3 regions of the Kitasatospora sp. NPDC057542 genome follow, and region 3 is predicted to be linked to each of the others. Evidence: riboswitches for the same ligand, from Rfam matches in the RefSeq annotation. Region 3 holds a riboswitch; each other region holds the start of a gene.

The links. A riboswitch is a leader RNA that binds a small molecule or an ion and turns the genes downstream of it on or off. The one in region 3 is predicted to bind cyclic di-AMP.
Region 1: another riboswitch for cyclic di-AMP. It lies ahead of ACFU7Y_RS17305 (transglycosylase family protein); the one in region 3 lies ahead of ACFU7Y_RS14740 (peptidoglycan DD-metalloendopeptidase family protein).
Region 2: another riboswitch for cyclic di-AMP. It lies ahead of ACFU7Y_RS01720 (transglycosylase family protein); the one in region 3 lies ahead of ACFU7Y_RS14740 (peptidoglycan DD-metalloendopeptidase family protein).

Annotation. Positions count from the first base shown of each region.
Region 1 is NZ_JBHVFE010000117.1:2,176-12,506, forward strand. It holds gene ACFU7Y_RS17295 (septum formation initiator family protein) at 1-54, opposite strand, end outside; gene eno (phosphopyruvate hydratase) at 196-1,482, opposite strand; gene ACFU7Y_RS17305 (transglycosylase family protein) at 1,817-2,722, opposite strand; cyclic di-AMP (ydaO/yuaA leader) riboswitch at 2,728-2,896, opposite strand; gene ACFU7Y_RS17310 (cytochrome P450) at 3,116-4,441, opposite strand; gene ACFU7Y_RS17315 (SDR family NAD(P)-dependent oxidoreductase) at 4,719-5,141, shown strand; gene ACFU7Y_RS17320 (MazG family protein) at 5,185-6,222, opposite strand; gene ACFU7Y_RS17325 (protein kinase) at 6,379-8,007, opposite strand; gene ACFU7Y_RS17330 (hypothetical protein) at 8,004-8,705, opposite strand; gene ACFU7Y_RS17335 (N-6 DNA methylase) at 8,902-10,331, opposite strand, start outside.
Region 2 is NZ_JBHVFE010000006.1:7,610-17,940, reverse strand. It holds gene ACFU7Y_RS01730 (LacI family DNA-binding transcriptional regulator) at 1-92, shown strand, start outside; gene ACFU7Y_RS01725 (hypothetical protein) at 193-393, opposite strand; gene ACFU7Y_RS01720 (transglycosylase family protein) at 671-1,948, opposite strand; cyclic di-AMP (ydaO/yuaA leader) riboswitch at 1,935-2,136, opposite strand; gene ACFU7Y_RS01715 (hypothetical protein) at 2,558-3,517, opposite strand; gene ACFU7Y_RS01710 (DUF397 domain-containing protein) at 4,078-4,341, shown strand; partial or broken gene ACFU7Y_RS01705 (ATP-binding protein) at 4,781-5,245, opposite strand; gene ACFU7Y_RS01700 (helix-turn-helix transcriptional regulator) at 5,664-6,530, shown strand; gene ACFU7Y_RS01695 (TetR/AcrR family transcriptional regulator) at 6,610-7,215, opposite strand; gene ACFU7Y_RS01690 (MFS transporter) at 7,443-8,957, opposite strand; gene ACFU7Y_RS01685 (MarR family winged helix-turn-helix transcriptional regulator) at 9,045-9,479, shown strand; gene ACFU7Y_RS01680 (M56 family metallopeptidase) at 9,521-10,331, opposite strand, start outside.
Region 3 is NZ_JBHVFE010000094.1:439-10,769, forward strand. It holds gene ACFU7Y_RS14735 (DUF2470 domain-containing protein) at 1-364, shown strand, start outside; gene ACFU7Y_RS14740 (peptidoglycan DD-metalloendopeptidase family protein) at 583-1,566, opposite strand; cyclic di-AMP (ydaO/yuaA leader) riboswitch at 1,569-1,706, opposite strand; gene ACFU7Y_RS14745 (MFS transporter) at 2,061-3,602, shown strand; gene purB (adenylosuccinate lyase) at 3,610-5,049, opposite strand; gene ACFU7Y_RS14755 (HelD family protein) at 5,159-7,288, shown strand; gene ACFU7Y_RS14760 (MarR family winged helix-turn-helix transcriptional regulator) at 7,333-7,788, opposite strand; gene ACFU7Y_RS14765 (DUF3037 domain-containing protein) at 7,875-8,291, opposite strand; gene ACFU7Y_RS14770 (HipA family kinase) at 8,288-9,043, opposite strand; gene ACFU7Y_RS14775 (NAD(P)/FAD-dependent oxidoreductase) at 9,256-10,331, shown strand, end outside.

The sequences.
Region 1 (10,331 bases), on a different contig from region 3:
CCGGCTCGTGAACCGGGGCCGGGCCGCCAAGCCCGGGATCCTCCAGCCAGCCATCTCCCGTATCCCCTCCTGGTCGCGACGGTGCCCCGCCGTCCACCCTACGGGGTGAACGGCGGGGCACCGGTCAGGCGTGCGCTACCGGGAACGCCCGGCCCTCGTGCTTGCCGTGCTCGACAGTCCGCGTGGCGGTGCTGATCACTCCGCGGAGCGGAAGCGCGGGAAGGCGCCGCGGCCGGCGTACTCGGCGGCGTCGTCGAGGATCTCCTCGATGCGCAGCAGCTGGTTGTACTTGGCGACGCGCTCGGAGCGGGCCGGGGCACCGGTCTTGATCTGGCCGCAGTTGGTGGCGACGGCCAGGTCGGCGATGGTGACGTCCTCGGTCTCGCCGGAGCGGTGCGACATCATGCAGCGGTAGCCGTTGCGCTGGGCCAGCTCGACGGCGTCCAGGGTCTCGGTCAGCGAACCGATCTGGTTCACCTTCACCAGCAGCGCGTTGGCGGTGCCGGTCTCGATGCCGCGGGCCAGGCGGGCCGGGTTGGTGACGAACAGGTCGTCGCCGACCAGCTGGACCTTGTCGCCCAGCTTCTCGGTCATGGCCTTCCAGCCGTCCCAGTCCGACTCGTCCAGCGGGTCCTCGATGGAGACCAGCGGGTAGGCGGCGACCAGCCCGGCGTAGTACTCGATGAGCTCGGCGGAGGTGAGCGCCTTGCCCTCGAACTGGTAGGCACCGTCCTCGTAGAACTCGGAGGAGGCGACGTCCAGGGCCAGCGCGACGTCACGGCCGGGCACGTAGCCGGCCTTCTGGATGGCCTCGACGATGAGGTCCAGGGCCTCGCGGTTGGAGTCCAGGTTCGGGGCGAAGCCGCCCTCGTCGCCCAGACCGGTGGACAGGCCGCGCTCCTTCAGCACGCCCTTGAGCGTGTGGTAGACCTCGACGCCCCAGCGGACGGCCTCGGAGAAGGACTCCGCGCCGATCGGGGCGATCATGAACTCCTGGATGTCGACGTTGGAGTCCGCGTGCGAACCGCCGTTGAGGATGTTCATCATCGGGACCGGCAGGACGTGCGCGTTCGGGCCGCCCAGGTAGCGGAACAGCGGCAGGTCGCTGGCCTCGGAGGCGGCGTGCGCGACGGCCAGCGAGACGCCCAGGATGGCGTTGGCGCCGAGCGAGGACTTGTCCGGGGTGGCGTCCAGGTCCAGCATGGCCTGGTCGATCAGGCGCTGCTCGGTGGCGTCGTAGCCGACCAGCTCCGGGCCGATCTGCTCGATGACGGCCAGGACGGCCTTCTCGACGCCCTTGCCGAAGTAGCGGTTCTTGTCACCGTCACGCAGCTCCAGCGCCTCGAAGGCACCGGTGGAGGCACCCGACGGGACAGCGGCACGACCCGTGCTGCCGTCGTCGAGGCCGACCTCGACCTCGACCGTGGGGTTGCCGCGCGAGTCGAGGATCTCACGGGCTACGACGACATCGATGGACGGCACGAGGCATCTCCTTGCGGAAGCAGGGTCCGGTCTGACGGTGGTGCTGTCAGCAGGACGATTGCGGAGTCGTTACGACCAGAGCCTAACCGCCCGGGCTCCCGGGGCCACGCCGACCTCGGTCCCGTCTCAGCGTGTGGCCCCACTACCCGCCGGTAGTTCACCTGCTTGCCCCAGCTTGTCCCACCGGAGCGGGCGAATGCGGACGAAGGGGACCGGTAGGACCGGCCCCCTTCGGACGTCGGGACGCAACGGCGTCGGCTCCGCGTGCGACGGCCCGGCGCCGGACATGACGGACCGGCGTCGGGCACGACGGCCCGGCGCCGGCCGCGACGGCTCAGCCGAGGTGCAGCACCTGGCCGGGCAGGATCAGGTTCGGGTCGCCGCCGACGGTGGCGTGGTTCTGCTCGTACAGCGCGCTCCAACCGCCGGACACGCCCTGGGCGGCGGCGATGGTCGACAGGGTGTCACCCGCGCGGACCGTGTAGTCGTGGCCGGCGGCCTGCGGGGCCGGCTGCGCGGCGTGCGGGGCGTACTGCGGCTGGGCGGCGGCCTGGCCGGCGTACTGCTGGTAGACGCTCTGGTGGCTGGTCCAGTACCAGGCACCGTTGTTCTGGTACCAGTACACCTTGGCGTCGGCGTCCCAGCCGGCCTTGCCGGAGAAGCCCGGGGTCTGCGGCTGCGCCTGCTGCTGCGGGGCGGCCTGCTGGACCGGCTGCGCGGCGGGCTTCTGCACCGGCTTCTGGGCGGCCTGCTTCTGCGCGACCGGCTTCTCGGCCGGCTTGACGGCGGGCTTCGGGGTCTGCTGCTTGGGGGCGGACTGCGCCTTGGCGTCCGAGGAGGTGTCGACCACGGCCGGGGCACCGCCCTTGGTCAGACCGGCCTTCTGGGAGCAGACCGGCCAGGCGCCCGGACCCTGCGAGGCCAGCACCTTCTCGGCGACCGAGATCTGCTGGGCCTTGCTGGCCTGGTTGGCCTGCGGCGCGTAGGCGGTGCCGCCGTACGCCTTCCAGGTGCTGGAGGTGAACTGGAGGCCGCCGTAGAAGCCGTTGCCGGTGTTGATGCTCCAGTTGCCGCCGCTCTCGCACTGGGCGACGGAGTCCCAGGTGGAGGCCGGGGCCGCGGAGGCGCCGGTGGCGGTGAGGAGCGGCATCGCGAGTCCGACGCCGGCCACACCGGCGACGGCGATGGCCTTCTCGGCCTGGGTGCGACGACGGTGACGGCCAGTTCCAACGAACAGCATGAAGAGGTCCCTCTCCGCACGCCTGCGAGGTGAGCTGTCGGGTTCGGACCGGGAGGTGGCCCGGCCGCCGTACGCGGAAACGATTCCGCTCGGGCGGCTTCACCCCAAGCCGTGGGGAGACGGCAACAAACCTGGTTCCCCCGCCCCTGCCCAGGGTTCTGGTCGGTTTCCCGTGGCGCGGCGGGCAGGATTCGGCGTTCCGCGTACGAGGTCCGCAGCTGCGAACTCCAGGGAGAGTAGACAGATCATCAGACTAATCACAAGCTCATATCGTCGATATCACACGAGAATTACGGCCCGTGTCCGATCGCCTACCAACGGCGGCGTTATGTCCGGATTGATGGGCGTTCACACCCTCGCCGGTAGGCGATCGGCGACGTCCGTCGCGTGACCTCAGCGCGCCGAGGGCGCGGAAGGGGCATGCGGAGGCGCGTGCGGGGAGCGGCCCTCCGGGCTGAATTCCACCGGGAGTTCGCGCAGCCCACGCATGATCAGACCGCCGCGCCAGCGCAGGTTCTCCGGGCTTTCCGCGAGCCGCAGATCGGGCAGCCGGGAAAGCAGCGTGGCCAGCGCGGCGCGCCCTTCCATCCGGGCCAGCGGGGCGCCGATGCAGTAGTGGATGCCGTGCCCGAACCCCAGGTGGGGGTTGTCGGCCCGGGCCAGGTCGAGGGTGTTCTCGGCCGCGAACCGCGCCGGGTCGCGGTCCGCCGCCGCCAGCACCACCAGCACCGGGTCGCCGACCGGGATGTCCACCCCGCCGATGGTCAGCGGCCGGGTCGCGAACCGCCAGGTCGCCAGCTCCACCGGCCCGTCGTAGCGCAGGAGTTCCTCGATCCCGGTCTCCAGCAGTGCGGTCTCCCCGCGCGCCACCGACTCCTGCAGCAACCGGCGCTGCTCCGGATTGCGCAGCAGCGCGTAGGTGCCGTTGCCGATCAGGTTGATGGTGGTTTCGAACCCCGCGAAGATCAACACGAAGCACATGGCGGCGGCCTCGTTCTCCGTCAGGTGCTCGCCGTGGTCGCTGGCCCGGATCAGGCCGGAGATCAGGTCGTCACCGAGGTCGGCCCGCTTGCGGTGGATGAGGTCCACCAGGTAGGCGCGGATGCGCTTGACCGCCCGGCCCACGCCGCCGCGCTGCCCGCCGTGGTGGCGGATCATCATGCCCGCCCAGTCCCGCAGATCGTCCTGGTCCTCGGCCGGCACGCCCAGCATGTCGCAGATCGCGTAGATGGGGAGCGGGAAGGCGAACTCGTGGATCAGGTCCGCCGAACCGCGCTGCGCGAAGCCGTCGATCAGCCGGTCGGTGAGCTGCTGCACCCGCGGCTCGAACTCGGCCACCCGGCGTGGGGTGAACGCCTTCGACACCAGCCGGCGCAGCCGGGTGTGGTCCGGCGGGTCGATGTTCAGCAGGTGGGTCATCAGGTCCGCCTGCCGCTCCCCCGGAATGCCCACCCGGCCGGTGCGGTGCGCCTGCCCGCTGTGGTGCGCCGGGTTCTTCGACAGCCGGCTGTCCGCGAGCGCCTGCCGGGCGTCCGCGTACCGGGTCACCAGCCAGGCGTCGACGCCGCTCGGCAGCGTGGTGCGGTGCACCGGGGCGTGCTCGCGAAGCCAGGCGTAGGCGGGGTACGGGTCGGCGGCGAACTCCCAGGTGAACAGCTGCGGGGCGGTGGCGTCGGAGGGCGCGGCGGCGGGACGGGCGGGGTCGGGCTGAGCTGGCATGGACCGACCGTATCCGGTGCGACGGGGGACCCTCCCTCCGGCGGGCCGCCGCTCCGCCGCCGGCGGATCGCATCCGGCGCGCCAACACCCCGTGGCACGGCCATGGACGGACCGTGGACAGCCCGTGGACAGCTCTTGGCCGACTCTTGGCCGCGGGGCGGGCGTGAGCCTGGTCACCTGAGGGGTAATCCCTGTTGCGGAGGGTCAGGACCTGCCTACGATCCTCCGCAGTACGCGTGGGCGCCGGTGCGGTGTCGTCCACAGGGAGGAGCAGGCCATGCGGGTCAGCGGGTCAGTCGTCGTCATCGCGGTCCTCGACGGCGGGTCGGGCGCGGGCCTCGCCCGCCGGTTCGCCGCGGCCGGCGCCACCGGAATGCTGATCGCCGACCAGCACGTCGGCATCGCCGAGGACCTCGCCTCCGAGCTCGACCGGCCCGGCTGCCCCGTCGTCGGCGTCTGCGGCGACATCCGCCGCCCCAGCGACGTCGCCGCCCTCGTGGACACCGCCGAGAAGCACCTCGGACCGATCGACCTGTTCGCCGTGGCCGGCCCGGACGGCGAGCGGATCGTCTCGCTGGCCGAGCTGCCCGACCACCTCGACCTGGAGCGCCTCGCCGAACTCGTCGTCCTCGTCGGCGAGGCCATCGGCGAACTCGTCCCGCCGCAGCGGCGCCCTGAGCCCGCCGCCACGGCGGCCTGAGGCCCGTCACTCCAGGCCCGGGCCCGTCACCCCGAGCCCGTCGTCACTCCGGCTTGAGGCCCTCGGCCGCGCGCACCGCGTCCCGGTAACCGCGCGCGGCCGACCGCAGTGCCGCGTCCACGTCCACCCCGGCGTCGTGCGCCCGCTGCGCCACCGCGAGCAGCAGCCGGCCCGCCGAGTCGGCGGTCAGCTCGGCCGGCAGCTCGTACGGCTCGTCCGGCACCCCCGTGAAGCCCGCCCGGCGCACCCGGGACACCAGCTTCGCCGCGTACGCCAACGAGGGCAGCCCGGCCGGCACCCCGTCCAGCACCGACTCGCGGTCCGCCTTCTCGGCCGCCTTCAGCTGCTCCCAGTTCGCCTCCACCTCGGCGGCGCCCCCGGCCTCGACGTCCCCGAACACGTGCGGGTGCCGGTACACCAGCTTCTCGACGATGTCCCCGGCCACGTCGTCGATGGTGAACGGCTCAGCCGGGTGCTCCTCGGCGATCCGGGAGTGGAAGAACACCTGCAGCAGGACGTCACCCAGCTCCTCGCGCAGCGTCTCCCGGTCCCCCTCCTCGATCGCCTCGACCAGCTCGTACGCCTCCTCGACCAGGTACTTCACCAGGCTCTCGTGCGTCTGCTCGGCGTCCCAGGGGCAGCCGCCCGGGGAGCGCAGCCGGTCCATCACCGTCACCAGGTCCAGCAGCCGTGACCCCGGCAGGTCGTACGAGCCGGGCAGCACCTCGATCTCCGGCACCTCGCCGGCGTGCTCCACCGCGAGCCGCGCCAGCGCGTCGGTCAGCCCCGGGTCCCCGTCCGGACTGCCCAGCCACACCGTCGGCCCGGCCCCGGCGGGCTGCCCGGTCAGCAGCCGCGCCAACGCGGGCGCCGACCCGGCCGGCACGGCCTCCACCACCACCCCGGCCTGCCGCACCGCCGCCACCTGCGGATGCCCCTCGTCCCCCACCAGCACCCGCGCCGCCGACCGCAACGCCTCCCACGCCGGCCACGCCAGCAGGCCGGGAGCCACCCGGTGGGTGGTGGTCAGCAGGATCAACTTCGCGCCCGGAGTCTTCGTCGGCACAGCATTCGTCGTCACACCCCGAACCTACCCCCGCGCCCTCACCCCGCCCGCCCGTGTCCCCACACCCTGCCCGAGCTCCGCCCCGGGCCCGGACGTCTTCCCCGGACGTCGGCAGCGGCCACCGGGTCGGTGCCGTCGCTGCGCGCGTGGGGAGGTGAAGACCAGAGGGGATCAGGGCTGGGGCGGGGGCCAGGGGGTGGAGGTGGGGGTGAGGGTGGACAGGGACTGGCGCAGGCGGCGGACGGTGGGGTGGTGGGGGCCGTCGCGGCGTTCGCGGTCGAGGAGGAGGGGGAGCAGCCACTGCCACGCGTTCTGGGGGTCTCCGGTGGCGGCGAGGTGGAGGCCGATGCGTTCGCGGAGGTCGTAGCTGCGCTCGGGGTCGGTGTCGAGGCCGGATTCGAGGCGGGCGGTGTGGGCGGTGAGGAGTGCCTGGTACTCGGCGAGGGCTTCGGCGCCGTGTCCGAGCCGTTCGAGGCAGACGGCCGCGCGGTAGCGGTGGTCGAGGCCCTGGGGGCCGTACGGGCCGCCGTCGGCGGTGGCGGCGAGACGGCGGTACTCGGGGAGGGCCTGCTGGGGGTGGCCCTCGTGCAGGAGGATGCGGGCGTAGATGGTGCGGATGGTGCGCACCAGGGGTGCGGCATCGCCGAGTTCGGCCTCGGCCCGGGGCAGCAGGCGGGCGGCGAGGCCGAGCACCTCGGTGTGGCGGCCGGCGTCGACCAGGTCGGAGAGCCGGGCGCACTCGGCGCCGAGGTCCGGGCCCGCGGGGACGGCGGGAGGTGTCGCGGGGGCGGGCGGCATGAGGAAGGGCCGCGGCTCGGAGCGGACCGCGGGCGCCGGGGCGGCCGCCGCGGCCGGCGGCTGCGGCTGGTGCGGGTAGCGGAAGGGGCGGGCCGGGTCCGGCAGCGGGGTGTAGCGGGGCTGCGCTGCGCCGTCGGCCGGGGGCAGCAACGGGAGCAGCCGCGCGTACACGGTCCGGGCGTCGGCAGGGCGGTCGGCGGGCTGCTTGGCGAGCAGGTCGAGCACCAGCTGTTCCAGCGGCTGCGGCACCTCGGGGCGCAACTCCCGCAGGGGGACGGGCGGTTCGTCGACGTGTCGGCGCAGGACGCCGAGCGCGGTGGGCGCCCGGAACGGCTCCTCGCCGGCCAGCATCTCGTGCAGCAGGCAGCCGAGCGCGTAGAGGTCGCTGCGCGGGTCGGTGGTGGCGGCGAGGGCCTGTTCGGGGGCCATGTACGAGGGGCTGCCGACGGGCACGCCGGTGAGGGTGAGCCGGGTGGCCTCGCTGTCGAGGGCGGTGGCGATGCCGAGGTCGAGCAGGACGGTGCGGCCGTCCTCGCGGACCATGACGTTGCTCGGCTTGAGGTCGCGGTGGACCACCGGGATGGCGTGGACGGCGGCCAGCGCGGTGCACAGCTGCGCGGCGACGGCCGCCGCGCGCTCGACGGGGAAGGGCGCGTCCTCGGCGATGAGGTCGGCCAGGCTGACGCCGGGGATGCGCTGCATGACGAGGTAGAGCTCGCCCTCGTCCTCGCCGGCGTCGAAGACGGTGACCAGCCCGGGGTGGTCGAGCGCGGCCGTGACCCGGCACTCGCGCAGGAAGCGGCGGCGCAACTCGTCGCTGTGGCGGGCCCGTTCGCCGCCGGAGCCGGTCCCGCCGGGGACCAGGTGCTCGGGGCGCAGCAGCTTGACCGCGACCTGACGGTGCAGCCGTTCGTCCTGGCCGGCCCAGACCTGGCCCATGCCGCCGTGGCCGATCTTCTCGGTGAGCCGGTAGCGGCCGGCGATCAGCCGGGCGGCGGTCACGGCCGGTCCTCGCGGGCCTGGCGGCGCAGCAACTCGCCCAGCTCGCGTAGGTCGTGGGCGGCCTCGGGGGCCGGAAGGGAGGGGGCCGGGGCCGAACGGGCAGGCGCCGAGGGGGCCGGGGTGGCGGGCGCGGTCGGCACGGCGGGCGCGGGCGCCCCGTACCCGGGCACGGTCGCCGCGTAGGGCGAGACGTTCGGCACCGCGTACGGCGACACGGCCTGCGGTACGGCCTGCGGCGCAGGTCGCCCGGCCAGCCAGACCGCGCGGCTGTCCATCACCAGGAAGTGCGCCGTCGGCAGGAACCAGAGCACGGTCAGCGCGATCTGGCCGGTGGTGTCGGCGGTCGGGTTCTTCAGGCCGCCCGCGACCCCGGCGGAGACGATCACGGTGAGCAGCAGCGCGCAGAACACCACCGCGCCGGCGATGTCGTACGCCCGCCGGCGGCGGACCGCCAGCATCAGCGAGGGGACGACCCCGAGCAGGCCGACGGTGAGCAGCGGGGCCAGCGCGCACAGCACCCGCGCGGTCACCCCGAACCGCCCGGGAACCGGAGCCGGCCCGGCCACCGCCGTCGGCGCCGGCAGTGCGCCCGGCACCGTGCCCGGCGGGTAGCCCGGCACGTAGCCCTGCCCGTGCCCCGGCCCGTACGGCGTTCCGCCGGGCGGCGGTCCGAACTGCCCGGGGTACTGCCCTGACATGCGCGCTCCTGAGCTGGTGAGGACCGGCACCGAGGGCGGTGCGGACGGTTCCGCTCACCGTACCGCCCGGCCCGGCCGGTCCGGAGGGCTTCCGTCCCGACCGCTGCCGCATCGGTATCGGACCGCCGGCCGCACCATCACCGGCGTGCGTCGGTCCTGAGCCGCTGCTGAACCGCGGTCACCTCCGGGACGGGCCTCAGGCCGGCGGCACCAGGGTGCCCGTCGCCAGGGCGTCGGTGGCGGCCTGGGCGAGGCTGTGGCCGAGGGCTGCGGCCTGGGCGAGGGCGGTGTCGAAGGCGGCGAGGCGGGCGAAGACGGCGCCGAGGCGCTGCTGGGCGGGGAGCGGGAGTCGGGGCAGCTCGACCCGGCGGATGTCGAGTCGGGCGGTGGTGGTGGCGTGGCTGGCGGCGCGCCGGGTGCCGGCGGTGGAGCGGAACTGGCCGGCCAGGAACTCGGGGTCGAGGGCCGAGGGGTCGGGCCGCAGGAGGTGGAGCTGACGGCCGAGGGCGGCGCCGACCAGCGGGCCCTCGGCGGGGACGACCCGGGCGGTGCCGCCGCCGAGGGCGGGGACCAGGACGTCGCCGGGGCGGGTGCGGACGTCCCCGGCCGGGCCGGGGCCGGTGGCCAGGACGGCGCCGGGCGCGGCGCCGGTGGCGAGGTCCTGGTCGGTGACGACGGGGGTGCCGCCCGGCTCCGCGCCGGCCGGCCGGGTGGCGGCACCGGTGCCGGAGGAGTACACCTCCAGCGCACCGCCGCGGACCAGCTCGCCGATGGTGACCACACCGACGGGAGCGGCCCCGGACGCCCCGTCGGGCGCGGTGTCCGGCTGCGGCAGCAGCGTGGCCGGGTCGGGCAGTTCGGCCAGCAGCTCGGCCAGCCGGCCGCCGAGGTGGGAGAGTTCGGCCGCGCCGCCGAGCGGGGCGGCGGGCGGCACGTGCCGGGCCGGGGAGAGGTCGGTCTCGTCGTCGAGCAGGTCGATGGCGGCCATGGCCCGGTGGACGCCGGGGCGGTCGGCGGGGACCGGCAGGCCTTCGCGCGCGGCGAGGTCGAAGCCGCGCCAGGCCTCCAGGACGGTGCGGCGCAGCTCGGGCCAGTCGACCTTGTCCCGGCCGCCCTCGACGGCCGGCGACCCGGCGGCCGCGGCCTGACCGGAGTGCGCCGCTCCCGCGTCGAGCAGCAGCACCTGGCGGAAGTCGCTCCCCGGCCGGGGCGCGCGCAGCACCCACAGGTGCAGCGGGACGCCGTACGGCGGGGCGGCTCCGGCGGGCAGCGCGATGACGGCCCGCAGCGCGCCGGAGCGGAGCAGTTCGGCCCGGACGCGGCGGCCGGCCCGGCGGGCGGCAACGGTCGGCGGGAGCAGCAGCGCGGCGAGGCCGCCGGGGCGGGTGTGCGCGAGGCAGTGCAGCACCCAGGCGAGTTCGGACTCGCCGCGTGGCGGGACGAGTCCGCCGGGCCAGCGGGTGTCGAACTGCAGCTCGTCGTGGCCCCAGTCGCGTTCGTTGTACGGGGGCTGGCAGAGCACGGCCTCGAAGGTGTCGCCGGGGAAGCCGTCGGCGCGCAGCGCGTCGCCGGCCCGCAGGTCGAGCGGGAGCGGGCCGGGCTCGTCGGCGGGGGTGTGCAGGGCGA
Region 2 (10,331 bases), on a different contig from region 3:
AGGAGGTCGGCGGAAACGCGGCCCAGCGCGGTGAGTTCATGTTCCAGCCGGAGCTGGTGATGCGCGGGTCCACCGGGGCCTGCGCGCGCTGAGCCCCGGCCGCCACGGTCGAACGAACGGGCCCCGGAGGGCGGTTGCTCTCCGGGGCCCGTTCGGCGTGCGCGCGGTCGGCCGTCGCGGGCCCTCAGGCGGTCAGCCCTCCTGGGTGGTGGGGCGGTCGACGGTCAGACGGTGTCCGTCGGCGGCCTCGCCGGTACGGGTCTCGGTGCGGCGGCCGCGGGCCAGGTAGTCGCGCAGGACCAGTTCGACGGCGTCCTGGGGGTTCTTGGTACCGGAGAGCATCATCGCGTCGATCGCGAGGTTCGCGTCGAGGGTGACGGTGACCTGGGCCATGTGACTCCTCCTCGGGTGCAGAGCAGCAGCATGCCCGTTGGGGCGGGGATCCACCACGGGATATGGCGGAACCGCCGGAGGGGGACCCCGAACCGTCGGCGGGAACGCCGGAACCCCCGGAGAGGAGCGACCAGACTCTCCCCGGGGGTGGTGGGTGGTCAGCGTGCGGATGACGACCGGCGGGTAACAGGTGACAGATGACAGATGTTGAAATCTGTTATCTGTTCTTCGTTATCCGTCGGCTGTCACCGGTTGCCCGCCCGCCGTTGCGCCGTCCTCAGACCCGGCCGGCGAAGTCCGGGGCCCAGTTGGCGATGCTCTGCTCACGGACGCCCGAGCTCGGGTTTGCGGCCTCGACGTACTTGCCGTTGCCGACGTAGATCGCGACGTGGTAGACGCCGGAGTCCTTGCCGTTGTTGGACCAGAAGAGCAGGTCGCCAGGCTGGAGGCTGTCCAGCGAGACGTGGGTGCTGGCGGCGGCCTGGTCGGCGGCGACGCGCGGGATGGAGATGCCCGCGGCGCGCAGTGCGGCTTGGGTCAGACCGGAGCAGTCCCAGCCGCCGTTGCCGGTGCCGCCGTAGACGTACGCCTGACCGACCTTCGACTCGGCGAAGGAGATCGCGGCGGCCATGCCGCTGGTGGCGGCGGGGGCCTGGGTCTGCGGAGCGGGCTTGGCGGCCGGCTTGGCGGCCGGGGCCTGCGCCTGGGTCTGGGTCTGCGCGGTCGGCCGGGCGTTCACCGCACCTCCGTTCGCGGACTGACCGGACTTCTGCGAGCGGTCGAACCAGGTGAAGTCCGAGCCGGCGGTGGAGGACCGGCCGGCCTGGCCGTTGCCGCCGAGGGACAGGTGCTGGCCCGGGTAGATGCTGTCCGGGCCCTCGGTCAGGGTGCCGCGGTTCAGCTCGTACAGCCGCTGCCAGCCGCCCTGCACGTTGTGCTGGTCGGCGATCGAGGACAGCCAGTCGCCCTCGACCACGGTGTAGTCCCCGCCCTGGACGGGCGCGGCGGGCGCGGCGGGCTTGGCGGCCGGGGTCTGGGGCTGCGCGGGCTTGGCGGCGGGCTTCGCGGCCGGAGCGGCCGGCTTGACGTTCTGCTGGACGGGCTTGGCGGCGGACGAACCGGCGGTGGAGCCCGCCGAGGTGTCGACCGAGGCGGCGGCGCCGCCCTTGGTGAGGCCGGCCTGGACGGAGCACACCGGCCAGGCGCCGGGGCCCTGCGAGGCGAGGACCTTCTCGGCGACGGCGATCTGCTGGTCCTTGGTGGCTAGGTCGGCGCGTGCCGCGTAGGTCGTGCCACCGAAGGCGGACCAGGTGCTGGAGGTGAACTGGAGGCCACCGTAGAAGCCGTTGCCGGTGTTGATGCTCCAGTTGCCGCCGCTCTCGCACTGGGCGACCTTGTCCCAGGTGGCGACGGAGGCGGCGGAGGCGGCGCCGGAGGTGAGGCAGGGGACGGTGAGGCCGACGCCCGCGACGCCGAGGGCGGCGATCACGCGGTGGGTGCGGCTGGACAGGCGAGTGCCGTTGGTGGGCAGCATGAAGACGCGGTCCTCTCCCACGCCTGCGAGGTGAGCTGTCGGATTCGGGCTGGAGTTGCCCGGCCGCGCGGTGGGCGCGGCTTCACCCCTAGCCCTGGACCGTTCCGGAGACCGGCCCGGGGCGACTTACCTGTGGGTCCCCCGCTCCTGCCGTGGTGCGTTTTCGCGCTGCCAGGACATCCGACGGCAGGACTCGGCGTTGCGGATGAACCGGGTTCGTGTGGTTACGAACGGGGAGCACGTTAATCAGACTTAAGTTCAAACTGCAAATGGCTGTGATGTACATCACGGTTTAGTCGAAACTGCCAAAATTGCAGCCAGTCATGATCGCAAATGATCATTTGTGCGCAACGCTATTGCGGGAATCCACAACTGGCTCCGCCTCAGGAAGGCCGTGACGGTGCGTCGAATTGCGGAGCGGCTTACTCGGACAGGTGGGGGAGCGGCCGCGATTCGCGCGCCTGGACGGGCGCCCCCTATTTCCTTTCAAATAGCACCAGAACGGACATTTCACTTCGTTGCCGTTCGGCTCCCGCACGGGACGCACGGGGCAAGAAGGGGAAAGCGAAGGGTCCGGAACGCAAGCCGTTCCGGACCCTTCGGTGCGCGCGAACCGGCGCGCGGTGTCGACTACTGCCCCGAGGCTCCCTCGGTGGCCGCGTGGGCGCCACGAGTGCCCTCCACGGCCCCCTCGGCCTCGGCGGCGGCCGCCGCCTCCGCCTCGGCCCGCGCCAGGTCCTCCGGGGACGGCGCGGGCAGTGCGGCCAGGTACGTAGAGGCGATCAGCTGGCCGACCGACGGGTACGCGCCCAGCGGCGCGGCCGACGGGCAGCCGGTCTCCTCGGCGGCGGTGGCGAGCAGCTCGGAGTCCGCCTCCGGGCCGATCACCAGCGGGGCCAGCGCCGGGCGCTGCGAGCCGGTGTCCTTGAGGTGGTTGACGGCCGCGGCCACCGAGCCGGGCACGTCGAGCGCGGCGGCGACGACCGGCACGGCCAGTCGGGCGGCCAGCAGCACACCGGTGATGCCGGCCGCGGCGGCCGCGTCCTCGCCGCCGACGGTGGTCAGCACCACGCCGTCCGCGGCGGTCGCGATGGCGAACAGCCGGGCGCGGTCGGCCCGGGCCAGCCCGGCCTCGGACAGTCGGACGTGCACGGCCTCGGCCAGCAGCGGGTGCGGGCCCAGCGGGTCGGTGACGGGCGCGCCGTACTCGGCGGCGATCGCGTGAAGCTCGGTCAGGAAGGTGTGTGGGCCGGGCACCAGCGGCACCAGGACGGGCGTCGGCAGCCCGGCCTCGGCGGCCAGGGTCAGCAGCTCGGCCACGGTGCGGTCCTCGCCGCCGGGGCCCTCGGTGCCGTCGCCGGCGAGGTAGCCGACCGCGGTCTGGACGCCGTTCTGCTCGGTGCGGACGATCGAGAGCAGCTCCTCGACGACCGAACGGGACTCGGGCCCGGCGGTCGCGGGCACGGCGAGCACCAGGGCCGGGGCGCCGGCCGGGATCTCGGGGCGCTCGGGACGACGGTGGCGCCCCCGCGCACGGGAGCCTGGGGTGCGGACGGGCAGTGGCGCGCCCGGGATGGCTGCGGTGCTCATGCCGGAGATCGTAGGACATCTGCCCGTCCGGCTTGCAGTCGGCTGCCGTTCGGGTTTCGCGTGGCCGCCGCGCGGACTCGGTGCGTCTCCGAAGCCGGTCCGGGCCTATTGCCTACAATCCGGACATTCCTCGCCCAGCCCGCTCGCAGTCGCCGGTGGTCGCACACGACGTAATCCGAGGGGGCGGGCGTTGCATCTGTGGCGCGTGAGATGTCTCACAGCATAGGGGTGGCCTGACGGAGGGTCACGGGGGTGCGACTCCCGGCATTCGAAGATCAACATTTAGCGGGGAAGTGCTCACGGCCGGTTATCGCGAGCTCGGCGATTCCATCGGCTATGTCCGTTTACGTACCGTCAGGAGAAGGGCCCGTGAAGAGTTCGGGGCTGCGGATAAAAAGCCCCGTGCACCTGCAATGTCCCGTGCTGATGCACGTGCACTGCGGCTATCATCGCGTCAAGTGAGGCGTTGTGCCGGGCCGGTACGGGGCCGGTCCGTTCGTTCGGCGGTGCCGGGGGGCGCCGCGCTGGACGACAACTCCGGAGCTCTTCGGGAGATTTCTATGCACGACTCGCAGGACACGCACGGCTCGTACGACACCTACAACGGGATGGCTGCCGCCGATCTCCAGGGGGTGGTCTGGCAGAAGAGCCGGCACAGCAACTCCCAGGGCAACTGCGTCGAGTTCGCGGCCCTGCCGGGCGGCGATGTGGCGATGCGCAACTCGCGGTTCCCGGACGGTCCGGCCCTCATCTACACCCGGGCCGAGATCGCCGCCCTGCTGCTCGGGGCGAAGGACGGGGAGTTCGACCACCTGGCGGTCTGACCGGCCGCCGTGCTCCACCATCGGGGGGCCGTCGTGGGTGCCGACACCACGACGGCCTTTGTCTTTGCCTCCTGAGGATGCCTCTCGTCCGGATGTCCTTGCGCCGGATGCTTCTCCTCCGGAGGCCCCTTCTTCTCCGGACGCCTCTTCTCCGGAGGCCTCCTCCGGTCCGGATCCGCCCGGCCGCACTGAGCCGCTCGCGGGTCCGGGGCGCCGGAAGGCCTCGGCGGCGCCTGGTGGAAGGGCCCGGGGTGTGGTCCTCCCGGGGCTTCCCTCGACCGGCCGTGCGCCGTGCGGCGCAGGGGCCGTGCTGGGCGCGGGGCCCGTCCTAGGCCGAGCGCCGATGCCGCCCGCCGACGTCGACGGGGCCGTCGAGCGGTGAGCGGCCGCCGAGTCCGAGGTGTCCGTCCAGCGGGGAGCCGCCGACCGTCTCCGCCTCGAACATCGCCCAGACCACCTTGCCGCTGCCCAGCGGGTGCCAGCCCCAGGAGCGGCTGAACGACTCCACCAGGTGCAGCCCGCGGCCCGACTCGGCGACGAAGTCGGCCTCCCGGGCGACCGGGCCGAGGCTGCTCGGATCGCTCACCGCGCAGACCACCTGGGGTGCGCGGTGCACGAGGCTTATTCGGATCGGAAGCCGGCCGTCCGCGGTCGGCTGTATGGGAAAGTCGTACTCGCCCAGGGCGCCGCCCGACGGGTCGGGCCGTGCGCCGATCGCATGCCGGAGCGCGTTGGTCACGAGTTCCGAGGCCACCAGCGCGACGTCGTCGAACAGCTCCGTCAGGCCCCAGCGCTGGAGCGTGGTCCGAGCGAAGTCGCGCGCGGTTCTGACGGCTTCGAAGCGAGGAGCGAGCGTACAGGTGACCACATGGGGGTCAACCGCCAAGGCCGTACCGGTGCTCATGAAGAGCTCCTCCCATAAGGGGGCGGACACGGCTGGACCCGCCGGGGTCATGCCGGTCACCTCCGACTCGCTCGGCCGCTCGGCCGCCCCCTCGACCAGGCGCGCGCGCACTCGAACGCCCGATGGCGCGGGGGACGCCGTCGGGTCGGTGCACGGAGTCGCGCGTGGGGTCGACGCGGAGCCCGCGGGATTGCCAGGGATGTGCAGGTGCACGTGCACCATGGTGGTGTGCGCTCACTGCAGATGCAAGAGTCGATTCACGTGCAGTCGCACTATTGGCATATGCAAGCGCCGGATGCACGTGCATCCTGGTGCATGGAGTGCAGAACTGATAGGAACATCCGTCAGTATCGGCACCGTGAGCGCTCAACTGATGGCAGACTGTGCGCTGTTTGCCCTAGGTGGAGGTTTCGACCGCATGACCACAGTTCAGCCGGGCGGCGGCTCGATGGTCCGCCGGATCCTCCTCGGCTCGCAGCTGCGCCGCCTGCGCGAGGCGCGCGGCATCACCCGCGAGGACGCGGGCTACGCGATCCGGGCTTCCGAGTCCAAGATCAGCCGCATGGAACTCGGCCGCGTCAGCTTCAAGGAGCGCGACGTCGCCGACCTGCTCAGCCTGTACGGCGTGGACGACGGGACGGAGCGGGAAGCCCTGCTCGGCCTGGTCCGCGAGGCCAACAAGTCCGGCTGGTGGCACAGCTTCAACGACGTGCTGCCGGGTTGGTTCCAGACCTACGTCGGCCTGGAGGAGGCCGCCCAGCTGATCCGCACCTACGAGGTGCAGTTCATCCCCGGGCTGCTCCAGTCCGAGGAGTACGCACGGGCGGTTTTCGGCCAAAGTCGGCCGGTCATCAGCGATGAGGAGGTCGAGCGGCGGGTCAGCCTCCGGCTGCGCCGCCAGAAGCTGCTGACCGAGGGCGCCAGCCCGCGCCTGTGGGCGGTCATCGACGAGGCCGCGCTACGCCGGCCGGTCGGCGGGCCCAAGGTGATGCGCGGTCAGGTGCAGTACCTGATCGATGTCGCCGAGCAGGCCAACGTGGTCATCCAGGTCATGCCGTTCCGGTTCGGCGCGCACGCGGGCGAGTCCGGGGCGTTCACGATCCTGCGCTTCCCGGAGCAGGACCTCGCGGACGTGGTCTACCTGGAGCAGCTCACCAGCGCGCTCTACCTGGACAAGCGCGACGACGTCGACGCCTACATCCAGGTCATGGAGCGGCTCTGCGTGGACAGCCTCACGCCGGAACGCACGATAGACCTGCTCGCCTCGATCCTGAAGGAACGCTGAGTCGCTGCCGCCCGGGGCCTGTGAGCTCCCTCCCTCGCGAGGCCCCCCGGCAGCCGGTCACCAGGCCGCCCACCCGCCGTCAGTCGCGGGCCGGCGGCCGTTCGCGTTCCGGCGGGGACGGCTGTGGCGGGTGGCCCAGTTCCCACGCCAGGTCGTAGCGACGGAAGAGGTCGGCCCGGATCGGCGCCAGCGGGATCTCGGCGCCCGGCAGCAGGACTCCGATGCAGCCGCCCATCAGCGCACTGCGCAGCACCGCGTGCTCGGCGACCGGGTCGGGTGCGCCCCAGTCCCGCAGCAGCCCCTGGAGGATGGCGCCGAGCTGCTGCTGTTCCGGGTCCTGGACGAAGGCGCCGGTGTCCGGGTCGATGATCAGTGCCAGGTGCGAGCGCATCACCCGGGGATGGTCCATCGCCAGCCCGAGCACGGTGTCGATCGCCCGGGCCAGCCGGGCGTCGGGGGAGGAGCCGGGTGCCAGTTCCGCCAGCGCGCCGGACAGCGACTGGTGCATCATCCGGTGCGTCGCGGACTGCATGAGCAGCCGCTTGCCGTCGAAGTAGTACGAGAGCAGGCCGCGGGCGAGCCCGGCCCGTTCGGCGATGTCCGTCAGTGTGGTGCCCGCGTAGCCGCGCTGGTCAACCAGCTCGACGGTGGCCCGCATGATGCGCCGGCGGGAGCGTTGCCGCATCTCCTCATTGACCGAATCCGCGCGAGGTGCCATCGTGTCTGCTCCGAACGTTCGTTGGCTCCGAGCCAATATACTTGCGGAGCCGACAGCCGCCCGAGGAACCGCGTCCCGGTGGGCGCTGCCCGGGCGGCCGCCACGAAGACGGCCGGCTCCACCAACACGGGGGTTTGGTGGAGCCGGCGCCATTGCCCGACGGCCCGGAGGCCGGCCGCGGGCGGGGCCCGAGGTCAGCGCTCGGTCAGGACTTCGGCCCGGGCTGCTGTCGATCCGGCTGGCGGATAATCATAATCGGGCACTGGAACGGGAGTTGTCCTGCGGCGTCGGTCCACCAGGGCGCCTGCCGCTGCGACCACCAGACCGACCAGGGCGACCACGGTGACGAACATCAGCGCCGGCCGGTAGCCGTCCAGCTGGGCCTGCGGACTGTCGCCACCCGCACTGCCGGCCGTGATCATCGCGGTCGCTCCGGCCAGCACCACCGCGGTGCCGACCTGGATGGCGGTGTTCACCAGGCCCGAGGCCAGGCCCTGCTCCTCGTCGGCCACGCCGTCGGTGGCGGCGATGTTCACCGAGGGGAAGGCGAACGCGAAACCCACGCCGAGCAGCAGCATCGAGGGGAGCACCAGGCCCGGGTACGAGCTGTGCTCGTCCAGCCGCAGGAACAGTGCGAAGGCGGCGACCAGCGAGACCAGGCCGATCGGCAGCAGCCGCCCGGTGCCGAAGCGGTCCACGATCGGGCCCATGAAGGGTGCCGAGAGCGCGATGAGGGCCGCGGCCGGGAGCAGTCCGAGGGCCATCTCCAGGGCGGACCAGCCGAGCAGGTGCTGGAGGTAGAGGGTGACCACGAACTGGAAGCCGCCGTACGCGCCGGTCATCGCGAAGGCGACCACGTTGGCCCGGGCGACCGAGCCGTTGCGGAAGATGCCGAGCCGGACCAGCGGGTGCGCGGTGCGGCTCTCCACCCGTAGGAAGGTGGCGGCCAGCGCGGCGACGACGAGCAGCGAGCCGAGGGTGCGCAGGCTCAGCCAGCCGGCGCCCTGGGCCTCGGTGACGGTGAAGACCAGCAGCAGCACGGTCGCGGTGCCGGTGATCGCGCCCAGCACGTCGTAGCCGCCCTTGGCGCGCTCCTCGACCGACCGGGGGAGCAGTCGGACGGCGAAGACCAGGGCGAGCAGTGCGACCGGGACGGGCATCAGGAAGGTCCAGCGCCAGCCGACCTCGGTGAGCAGGCCACTGAGCACCAGGCCGAGCGAGAAGCCGCTGGCAGCGCAGGTGGTGTAGATCGACAGCGCGCGGTTGCGGGCCGGGCCCTCCGCGAAGGTCGTGGTGATGATCGACAGGCCGGCCGGGGCGGTGAAGGCGGCGCTGACGCCCTTGAGGAACCGGGCCGCGATCAGCAGGCCGCCGTCGTCGACCAGGCCGCCGGCCAGCGAGGCGGCGGCGAAGACGCCCAGGGCCACCAGGAACACCCGGCGGCGGCCGAGCAGGTCTGCGGCGCGGCCACCGAGCAGCAGCAGGCCGCCGTAGCCGAGCACGTAGCCGGAGACCACCCACTGGAGGGTGGCGGTGGACAGGTGCAGGTCGGAGCCGATGGACGGGAGGGCGACGCCCACCATGGAGACGTCCAGGGCGTCCAGGAACATGGCGGCGCAGAGCACGATCAGGGTGCCCCAGAGGCGGGGATTCCAGTTCAGCCCGCTGGTTGACGGGGCGTCGGGTGGTGTGGCGGTCGCGGTGGTCATGGGGAGGACGGTACATGCACATGCATTCAATGCAAGTGAATTAGATGTGAACGCAATAATTGCCGATGCACGTGCTAGGGTGGCGGCGTGGCTGAACTCGACTCCCCGGCGGAGGCCGGTCTCGTCGCGCAGTGGCGCGAGCTGCTGGCTCGGCATGCCGCCGCGGCCTGCATGCTCGACCGCGAGCTGGGCGACCGGTACGGGCTGGGCATGAGCGAGTTCGAGGTGCTGGAGCGCCTCGTCGAGGAGTGCGGGGGCGGCGGCGGGCATGCGGTCCGGGTGAGCGATCTGGCCCACACCGTCCACCTGAGCCAGAGCGCGCTGTCCCGGCTGATCGCCCGCCTGGAGAAGGCCGGACTGGTCACCCGGGCGATGTGTGAGAGCGACCGGCGGGGCGTCCTGCTCACCCTCACCGAGGCCGGCCGGGAGCGCTACGAGCAGGCCAGGCCGCTCCACCGCGAGGTGCTGGAGCTGACCCTCGGTGACGGGCTCGGCCCGGCCTGCGGAGCGCCTGGGGACTGACGGTCGGTCGAAAACGCCCGCAGTGTGCTGCGGGGCCGGCCTCAGAGCAGCGAGTGCAGCCCCGGCGCGGCGGCCAGCAGGACGACCACGGCGGGCGCGGCGAGCGCCGCGACGGTCAGTCGCAGCCGGTGCGGGACGGAGAGCCGCGGACGGCCCGCGAGCAGCCGGTCCACCCGCTTTGGGGACTGCGCCAGACCGGGCGGGCAAGAGCCGAACACCCCGCGGTCCAGGTTGAGTTCGGCCAGCGCGAGGGCGGTGGTGTGCCGGCCGTGCCGGCGGGCGGCCCGGTCGTCGGCGGCCAGCTCGACCAGCTCCGCCACCTGGTCCCGGAAGGCGCTGAACACGCCGACGCCGGGGAAGCCGGAAGCGAGCGCCTGGGAGAACTGCTGGAGCCAGTGGTGCCGGGCCCGGACGTGGCCGCGCTCATGGCTCAGTACGGCCGCCAGCTCCCGGTCGGTCAGTTGCTGGAGGGCGCCGGTGGTGACCACCAGTCGGGAGTCCGGTCCGGGCAGCGACCATGCCTCCGGGCGGACGTTCTCCAGCACCACCAGCCGTTCCCGGCGGCTCCGGGCGGTCTCGATGGTGTCGGGCAACTCCGGTGCCCGGGTCGCCAGTTGGGCGTGCCGGCGATCACGCAGCGCCTTGGCCGTGCGGACCTCCCGAGTGAGCGCCAGCACCGTCTGCACCCCACCCGCGGCCAGCACCGCGGCGCACAGCCGGCCCCAGCCCTCGGCCTCCTGGAGGGCGTACGCCGCCTCCACACCGTGCGGTGCGCCCGCGAACACCAGCGCGCGCAGCTCCGGCAGGGCGGCGGAGGCCGCCAGCACCAGGCCCAGCGCGCAGCAGAGCAGT
Region 3 (10,331 bases):
CCACGCCGTCCTCGCCACCCCGTACGGCACCGGCGCAGTCACCGCCGACGACCTCGCCCTCGCCGCCCCCGACCCGCTGGCCCGGCACGAGGCCGCGCTGCTCACCCACCTCGCCGACGACCACGCCGAGGCGCTCGACGTCCTCACCCGGCTGCTGGACCCGGCCGTGCTCGCCCACGAGCCGGAGGTCCGCCCGCTCGCGCTGGACCGCTACGGCCTGGTGCTGCGCCTGGACCACCCGCACGGCCACCGCGACGTCCGCCTGGCCTTTCCCGAACCGGCTCGGGACACCGACGACTTCGGCCACCGGATGCACGAGCTGCTGGCCGCCGCCCGGTACGGCCTGCCGGTCCACCGGCACTGACTCCCGCTCGAACGAAGCAGCCGGCCCGGCTCCACGAGGAGGTCCTCATGAAGCCGGGCCGGCCTGGGCGTGTCCCGCGCCCATGTCCACTGTGCGGCGATCACCCGGTCGAGCGGTCACCCGACATGACCATCCCGGAGGATCGATTCGCCCCGCAGCAGCGGCGGTTCCTGAAACCTTCGGGGCTCAGGGCCCCGCGAGGTCGGAGTGCCTCGGGCTCAGAGCGCGACGCCGTGCGCGCGCAGGTAGGCGACCGGGTTGATGTCCGAGCCGTACTCCGAGCCGTTGCGGATCTCGAAGTGCAGGTGCGGGCCGGTCACGTTGCCCGTGGCACCGGAGAGGCCGATCTGCTGGCCGACGGTGACGGCCTGACCGAGCTTCACACCGATCGAGGAGAGGTGTGCGTACTCGGCGTAGTGGCCGTCGGCGAGCTTGATCTCGACCTGGTTGCCGTAGGCGCCGCCGTTGCCGGCCTTGACCACGACACCGTTGGCGACGGCGCGCAGCGGGGTGCCGGTGGAGGCGATGAAGTCCTGGCCGGTGTGGTGGCCGGAAGCCCACATCGAACCGGCCACGCCGTAGGCGGTGCCCAGCTTCGGGTTGGCCAGCGGGGCGACGAAGCCGGAGGTGGCGGCGGCGACCGGAGTGGCGGTCACAACCTGGGCCGGAGCGGCGACCTGCAGCTGGGTCTGGAGCTGCGCGGACGGCTTGGCCGCCTCGGTCTTCACCTGGACCTGGGCCTGCGGCGTGGTGGCCTGGGTCGCCGGAGCGGCGGGCTTGGCCGGTGCGGCGGGCTTCGCCGGAGCAGCGTCGGCGGACGGCGCGGCGGCGTGGCCCGGCAGCGCGAGCTGCTGGCCCGGGAAGATCAGGTTCGGGTCGGCACCGACGACCGAGCGGTTCTGCTCGTACAGCGCGTGCCAGCCGCCCTCGACGTTCTTGGCGGCGGCGATCTTGGACAGGGTGTCGCCGCTGACGACGCGGTAGCTCTCCTGCGCGGCCTGGGCGGCCGGAGCAGCGGCCTGCGCGGCCGGCTTGGCGCCGGTGGAGGCGGCAGCCTGCGCGACCGGGGCGGCCGGAACGATGTGGGCCTGGGCGCTCACCGCGGTCACGAGCGGGAGGGCGAAGGAGACACCGGTGACGGCGGTGGCGATGCCGATGCGGGCAGCGCGGGGCAGGGCGATACGACGGGCCTGAGCAGGCATGGAATTTTCCTCTCCGACGCCTGCGAGGTGAGCTGTCGGGTTCGGGCTGGAGTTGCCCGGCCGCATGCGCGGCTTCACCCCGAGCCGGTCCTGGACACCCGCGCCCTGAGGCGCGAACTCCGGTCCGGCGACTTACCTGTGGGTCCCCCACTCCTGCCGTGCAGAGTTCGTTTCGAACCACCGGGCAGCGGCAGGACTCGGCGTTCCACCCGGTGGATCCGTCCGGACTGGCCGGGCGGTCGCTGAACTAAAACCCATCCGTTCGGGTGAAGCAATGTCGATCTCTTGAAACGGCAACGATCCCCCCGGACCCAGTGACCCTCCGCAGGCCGGACCGCACGATACGTACACAACCCATTCACCCCCCGCCACTGATCCACGACCCTGCGCCGAGATCCGCGACGCAGCGCACCCGCCCCTTCACGCACCGCCCTCGGTCAACACACCCACCGGTGACCCTTGTCACGTGCGCCCCGGCAGCGCAGGATTCGCCCGTGGCCACCTCCGAGACCGGCACCCTGCGCCTGGGCACCGCGCAGGGGCGCTGGGTACTACTGGCGACGGTGCTCGGCTCCAGCATGGCGATGCTCGACGGCACCGTGGTGAACGTCGCCCTGCCCCGGATCGGCGCCGACCTCGGTGCCTCCCTGGCGTCCCTGCAATGGACGCTGAACGCCTATCTGCTCACCCTGGCGGGCCTGATCCTGCTCGGCGGCGCGCTCGGCGACCGGTACGGGCGGCGCAAGGTCTTCCTGGTCGGCGTGGTCTGGTTCGCCGCCGCCTCCGCGGCCTGCGCCGTCGCACCGGACATCCGGGTGCTGATCGCCGCCCGCGCCGTCCAGGGCATCGGCGGGGCACTGCTCACCCCCGGCTCGCTCGCCATGCTCCAGGCGGTCTTCCACCCTGACGACCGCTCGACGGCGGTCGGCCTCTGGTCCGGCTTCGGCGGGGTGTCGGCCGCGGTCGGTCCCTTCCTCGGCGGCTGGCTGGTGGACGGTCCCGGCTGGCGCTGGATCTTCCTGCTGAACCTGCCGCTCGCCGTCGCCGTGGTCGCGGTCACCACCCGCTCGGTGCCGGAGAGCCGGGACAAGGACGCCTCCGGCCGCTTCGACGTGCTCGGTGCCGCGCTCGCCGCCTTCGCCCTCGGCGCGGTCACCTACGCGCTGACCGCGGCCGGCGAGGGCCTGTCCCCCGCCGTCTGGGTCAGCGGGGCGATCGGGCTGACGGCCGGCGCCGCCTTCGTGGCCGTCGAGCGCCGTGCCCCCGAGCCGATGCTGCCGCTCGGCCTGTTCTCCTCCCGGCTGTTCACCGCGGTGAACCTGGTCACCCTGTGCGTGTACGCGGCGTTCAGCGGCGTCTTCTTCCTGCTGGTGGTGCAGCTCCAGATCGTGTCCGGGTTCTCGCCGCTGGTCTCGGGCTTCGCGCTGGTGCCGATCACCGTGCTGATGCTGGCGCTGTCCGCGCGCGCCGGGCGCCTCGGCAAACGGATCGGCCCGCGCATCCCGCTCACCGTCGGTCCCATGCTGTGCGCCGCCGGGGTGCTGCTGATGCTGCGCATCGGCCCGGACTCCTCGTACTGGGCGGACGTGCTACCCGCCGTCACGGTGATGGGCTGCGGAATGACCGTGCTGGTCGCGCCGCTGACGGCGACCGTGCTGGCCGCCGTCGACGTCCGGCACGCGGGCATCGCCAGCGGGGTCAACAACGCCGCCGCCCGCGCGGCCGGCCTGCTCGCGGTGGCCGCCCTGCCGGCGCTGGCCGGGCTGAGCGGTGACGCCTACCGGGTGCCCGCCTCGGTCGACTCCGCCTTCCACACCGCGATGCTGATCTGCGCGGGCCTGCTGGTCGCCGGCGGGCTGATCGCCTCCGCGACCGTACGGGGCAATGTGCTCGCCCCCGAGGAGCAAGCGGTGGCCGAGCCGAACTGCGACTGGCCGTGCGGCACCACCACCCCGCCGTTCGACCCGGGCCACGTCCCCACGACGCGCGAGGGCCCCGCCACCGGTCCGGCGGCAGGGCCCTCGGCTCAGAGCTGATCCGACGTCAGAGAATGTCGGCCGGCGCGTACTTGGCGGCCTCCGGGTAGGCGGCCGCGACGGCCTCCACCTGGCGGACCACCTCGGCGACCTGGGCACCGGCCGCACCGGTGAAGGACAGCCGGTCGGCCAGCAGCGCGTCCAGCGCGGCCCGGTCCAGCGGGATCCGCTCGTCGGCGGCCAGCCGGTCCAGCAGCTCGTTCTCCCGGGCGCCCGCGCGCATCGCCAGCGCGGAGGCGACGGCGTGCTCCTTGATGACCTCGTGCCCGGCCTCCCGGCCGACGCCCGCGCGCACCGCGCCCATCAGCACCTTGGTGGTGGCGAGGAACGGCAGGTAGCGGTCCAGCTCGGCCTCGATCACGGCGGGGAAGGCGCCGAACTCGTCGAGGACGGTGAGGAAGGTCTCCAGCAGGCCGTCGAAGGCGAAGAACGCGTCCGGCAGCGCGACCCGGCGCACCACCGAGCAGGAGACGTCGCCCTCGTTCCACTGGTCACCGGCCAGCTCGCCGGTCATCGAGGCGTAGCCGCGCAGGATGACGGCCAGGCCGTTGACGCGCTCGCAGGAGCGGGTGTTCATCTTGTGGGGCATCGCGGAGGAGCCGACCTGGCCCTCCTTGAAGCCCTCCGTGACCAGCTCGTGGCCGGCCATCAGGCGGATGGTCTTGGCCAGGCTGGACGGCGCGGCGGCCAGCTGGACGAGGGCGGTGAGCACCTCGAAGTCCAGCGAGCGCGGGTAGACCTGGCCGACGCTGGTCAGCACGTGGTCGAAACCGAGGTGCCCGGCGACCCGGCGCTCCAGCTCGGCCAGCTTCCCGGTGTCACCGCCGAGCAGGTCCAGCATGTCCTGGGCGGTGCCGACCGGGCCCTTGATCCCGCGCAGCGGGTAGCGGGCGATCAGCTCCTCCAGACGGCGGAAGGCGACCAGCAGCTCGTCGGCGATCGACGCGAACCGCTTGCCCAGGGTGGTGGCCTGCGCGGCCACGTTGTGCGAGCGGCCGGCCATGACCAGCTCGGAGTGCTGGGCGGCCAGCTTGGCCAGGCGCACCAGCACGGCCACCGTACGGTCCCGCACGTGTTCGAGGGACTGACGGATCTGCAGCTGCTCGACGTTCTCGGTCAGGTCCCGGGAGGTCATGCCCTTGTGGATCTGCTCGTGCCCGGCGAGCTCGCTGAACTCCTCGATCCGGGCCTTCACGTCGTGACGGGTGACCCGCTCACGGGCCGCGATCGAGCCGAGGTCGACCTGGTCGATCACTCGCTCGTAGTCGGCGACGGCGTTCGCCGGCACCTCGACGCCGAGGTCCTGCTGGGCCTTCAGGACGGCGAGCCACAGGTGGCGCTCAAGGACCACCTTGTGCTCGGGGGACCACAGCTGGGCCAGGGTCGCCGAGGCGTACCGGGAGGCCAGGACATTGGGGATCTGGGGCTTCGCGCTCACGCTTCGCAAGAGTAACAGCCGAGGTCACGCCGGGCGTCGGCGGATGGGGTAGGCTGGGTCAATTGAGCGCCTTTCAGATGACGCTCCACAGCCTCCTCACCGCAAGGATACCACATCGATGAGCGAACCTCCAGCGGACGCACGGAACTCCAGCGGCGCCCTCGCCACGGCCCTGCGCACCGAGCAGGCCCACCTCACCCGGCTCTACGCCCGGCTGGACGCCGTACGCGAACGGGCCCGCCGCGCCGCCGACGACGCCCACGACGGCGCCGCGCCCGGCGGCACCCACCAGGCCCGGCTGGAACGCGAGGTGCGTGCGCGCGAGGCCGCCCGCCACGTCGCCCGGCTGGACGCGGTCGAGCGCGGCCTGTGCTTCGGCCGGCTCGACGAGCGCGACGGCACCGTCCACTACATCGGCCGCACCGGCCTCACCGACGAGGCGTACGAACCGCTGCTGCTCGACTGGCGCACCCCGGCCGCCCGCCCGTTCTACACCGCGACCCCCGCCCACCCCGGCCCCGTGGTGCGCCGCCGCCACCTGCACACCCGGGGCCGCGTCCTCACCGGCCTGGACGACGAGGCGCTCGACCTCGCCGGGCTGGACGAGTCCGGTCGACGCGCCCTGGTCGGCGAGGCCGCGCTGCTCGCCGCCCTCGACCGCGAGCGCACCGGCCGGATGGGCACCGCCGTCGCCACCATCCAGGCCGAGCAGGACCGGGTGATCCGCTCCCCGCTGCGCGGCGCCCTGGTGGTCCAGGGCGGCCCCGGCACCGGCAAGACGCTGGCCGCCCTGCACCGCGCCGCCTACCTGCTGTTCACCCACCGCGCCGCGCTGGAGCGCCGGGGCGTGCTGGTGATCGGCCCCAACCCCGGCTTCCTGCGGTACATCGACGAGGTGCTGCCCGCCCTCGGCGAGACCGAGGTGGTGCTGCGCACCGTCGGCGAACTCGTCCCCGGCGTCGCCACCACCGGCACCGACACCCCCGCCACGGCCTTCGCCAAGGGCGGCCCCTGGATGGCCGGGGTGCTCCGCCGCGCGCTGGCCGCCCACCAGAGCGCCCCCGCCGAAGGACTGGACCTCGGCGACGGGTTACAGGTCTCCGCCCGGGCCTGCGCCCAGGCCCGGGACGCCGCCCGCGGCCTGCGGCTGCCGCACAACCGGGCCCGGGGTTTCTACCTGGGCACCCTGCTCGACGCCCTCGCCATCTCCCAGGCGCTCGCCCTCGGCCGCCCGTACGACGACGAGGAGGCGCACTACGCCCCGCGCGAGCTCTGGGAGCGAGCGGACGTCCGCGCCGTGCTCGACCCGCTCTGGCCCCGGCTCACCCCCCAGCAGCTGATCGAACGGCTGCTCACCGACCGGGAGTTGCTCACCGAGGCGGCCCCCGAGCACGCGGCCGCCCTGCTCCGCCCGCCCGGCTCCCACTGGACGGTCGAGGACGTCCCGCTGCTCGACGAGGCCGCCGAACTCCTGGGCGCGGAACGGGCACCCGCTCCCGCCGACCAGGATCCGGACGAACTCGCCTTCGCCCAGGGCGTGCTGACCATCACCGGGCAGACCGACGACGCCCTGCTGGACTCCGCCGCCCTGGCCGAGCGCTTCCGCGACGGCGGCCCGTACCGCTCCACCGCCGAACGCGCCGCCGCCGACCGCACCTGGGCGTACGGCCACGTCGTCGTGGACGAGGCGCAGGAGCTGTCCGCGATGGCCTGGCGCGCCGTCCTGCGGCGCGTCCCGACCAACTCGCTCACCATCGTCGGCGACGTCGCCCAGACCGGATCGCCCGCCGGAGCCCGCAGTTGGGCCGAGATGCTCGACCCGCACCTGCCCGGTCGCTGGCGCGAGGAGCGGCTGACCGTCAACTACCGCACGCCGGCACCCGTCATGGCCCTCGCCTCCGCCGTGCTGCGCACCGCCGTACCCGGCCACCGGCCGCCCGAGTCCATCCGCCCGGGCACCGAGCAGCCGCGCGCGGTCCCCGTCCCGGACGGCGACTTCGCCGCCGCGCTCGCCCGGCAGCCCGACGGCCCGGGCACCCTCGGTGTGATCGCACCGGACGCCCTGGCCGGACCACTGGACGCGCTCACCGTGGCGGACGCCAAGGGGCTGGAGTTCGACGCGGTCGTGGTGGTCGAACCGGCCGCGCTCGCCCCGCGCGACCTCTACGTCGCGGTGACCAGAGCCACCCGCTCACTCACCCTGCTCCACCACCGGCCGCTGCCACCGGAGCTCGCCGGCCTGCTCTGACCGGAACGGCACGGACGGCCCGCGGGGGTCGGGCGGCGCGGGTGCTACTGCGCGCCGCCCGTACGGCCGGCCAGCACCGGCAGCACCTGGCCGCAGATCGAGTGCAGGGCGATCCGCTGTTCGTCGGTCATCGCCTCGAAGGCCTGGTGGGTCCGGGCCATCTCGCCGCGGATGCGGTTCAGGATCTCCCGGCCCTCGGCCGTGATCACCACGATCTTGACCCGCCGGTCACCCGCCGCCGCCTCACGGTTGGCCAGGCCCAGCGACTCCAGCCGGTCCACGATCCCGGTGACGTTCGACGCGTCGCAGCCCAGCCGTCCGGCCAGCGCCCGCATCGGCACCGGCTCCTGCACCGCGCCCAGCGCCTTAGCCTGCGAGGAGGAGAGCCCGTGCCGGGCCGCGGCCGCCGCGAAGTCCTGGAAGTACGCGGCACCGACGGCGGCCAACGCCTCCATCAACTCGGCGTTGGTCGGTACGGTCGTCGTCGCTGTCGAACCCATGGGGCCAGCGTACGACCAGGTCCTTCAGCAACTCAAGCTTTGACCGGGGCAACCGTCGGCGAGACAGCTCACACCCGCCCGGTGCCCTACAACACCAGCTGGTCGAACAGTCGCCGCAGCTCCGCCTCCGGGTCCGCGGTCAGCCCGGTGTGCACCGGCCCCGGCTGGACGATCGCGCTGCGCGGCGCGGTCAGCCAGCGGAACCGCTGCCCGGCGCTGTCCCCTGCCGCCGGACCGGCCTCCGGCCCGCCGTGGCAGACCGCCTCGATCCCGTGCAGCGCCCGCCGTACGCCCTGCACGTCCGCCACCGGGTCCAGCGCCAGAAGCCGGGCCTGGTCCAGGTGGGTACGGGCGGCCAGGTGCGAGCTCTGCCGGCAGTACAGCAGCACCCCGACGTTGACGCACTCGCCGCGCTCGACCCTCGGCACCGCGCGGATCACGGCGTACTCGTAGTCGTGCAACTCGATGGTGGCCGGCAGCGCGGACGGCACGGACTCGGTCATGCGGGCACCTCCGGCAGCCAGTCACGCGGACCGGCCAGTCGCTCGGTCAGCTGGGCACGGTACGCGGCGCGCACCTCGTCGGGCGAGTCGAAGCCGAACTCGTCCACCAGCCAGACCTCCGGAATCTGCGCCACCGCGCCCTCGATCGCCGCCTCGGCGAGCGGCGCGAGCGCCTTGTCGGCCGCCGCCAGGTCCGGCTGGGCCCGCAGCAGCGCATGGTCGAAGGCGTCGTACGGACGGCGGATCCAGGCGGCGGCGCCCGACCAGTTGTGGTGGAAGATCAGGCTGGCGCCGTGGTCGATCAGCCGCAGCCCGCCGGTCGCCACCAGCAGGTTGGGGTTGCGCCAGGACCGGTCGACGTTGCCGATCAGCGCGTCGAACCAGAGCACCTGCCCGGCGAGCTCCGGGTCCACCTCGAAGCAGAGCGGGTCGAAGTTGAGCGCACCGCTGACGAAGGCCATCCCGAGGTTGGTCCCGCCGCTGGCGCGCATCTGATCCTGGATCTGGTGGTCCGGCTCGCTGCGCGCGAGCACCGGGTCCAGGTCGACCGTCACCAGCTCCGGCACCGGCAGCCCGAGCCGCCGGCCGAGCTCCCCGGCCAGCACCTCCGCGACCAGCGCCTTACGGCCCTGTGCCGCACCGACCCATTTCAGCGCGTAGAGCCGCCGATCGTCGGCCTCGACCAGGCCCGGCATCGAGCCGCCTTCTCGCAGTGGCGTCACGTACCGGATCGCCGTCACCTCGGGTAGCACGGCCGACAGCTTATCGGTGTCACCGCCACTTCCTCTCTCTTCCACCCGCCGCCACCCCGCACACACGCCGGCACCCCACCCCGCCTCCCCGCCCCAGGGCGCCCGCCCCGGCCCCACCCCTCCCTCATCCGCCCCGCCCCGGTGGCAGCCCCCGCTGCTCCGTGCGAGTGTGGCGGACAGACATGGGGACCTTCACGGCAAAGGGATGAGCGATGGAACGACCTCGGATCCTGATCGTGGGCGGTGGCTTCGCCGGCCTGGAGTGCGCCCGCCGCCTCGAACGCAAGCTGTCACCGTCGGAGGCCGAGATCTCGCTGGTCACGCCGTTCAGCTACCAGCTCTACCTCCCCCTCCTCCCCCACGTCGCGGCCGGCGTCCTCACCCCACAGTCCGTGGCCGTCTCCCTGCGCCGCTCGCTGCGCCGCACCCACATCCTCCCCGGCGGCGCCATCGGTGTGGACCCGGCCTCCAAGGTGTGCGTCGTCCGCAAGGTCACCGACGAGGTGGTCGCGCAGAAGTACGACTTCCTGGTGCTCGCCCCCGGGAGCGTCACCCGCACCTTCGACATCCCCGGCCTCACCGACTACGCCCGCGGCATGAAGACGCTCGCCGAGGCGGCCTACGTCCGCGACCACGTGATCGCCCAACTCGACCTCGCCTCCGCAACCCTGGACCAGAAGGAACGCGAGTCCCGGCTCCAGTTCGTGGTGGTCGGCGGCGGCTACGCGGGCACCGAGACGGCCGCCTGCCTCCAGCGCCTGACCACCGCCGCCGCCCACCGCTACCCGCGCCTGGACGCCCGGCAGATCAAGTGGCACCTGATCGACATCGCCCCGAAGCTGATGCCGGAGCTCGGCGACCCGCTCGGCGAGGCCGCCCTGGAGGTGCTGCGCGACCGCGGGATCGAGGTGTCGCTGGGCGTCTCGGTGGCCGAAGTCGGCGCCGAGACGGTCAAGTTCACCGACGGCCGGGTGCTCCCCTGCCGCACGCTGATCTGGACCGCCGGCGTGGCGGCGAGCCCGCTGATCGGCACCCTGGACGCCGAGACGGTCCGCGGCCGGCTCGCCGTGACGGCGGAGATGCGGGTGCCGCAGTTCGAGGGTGTGTTCGCGCTCGGCGACGCCGCCGCCGTCCCCGACCTCGCCAAGGGCGACGGCGCGGTCTGCCCGCCCACCGCCCAGCACGCCGCCCGCCAGGGCCGCACGGTCGCGAACAACGTGATCGCCTCGCTCCACAACCAGCCCCTGGAGCCGTACTACCACAAGGACCTGGGCCTGGTGGTCGACCT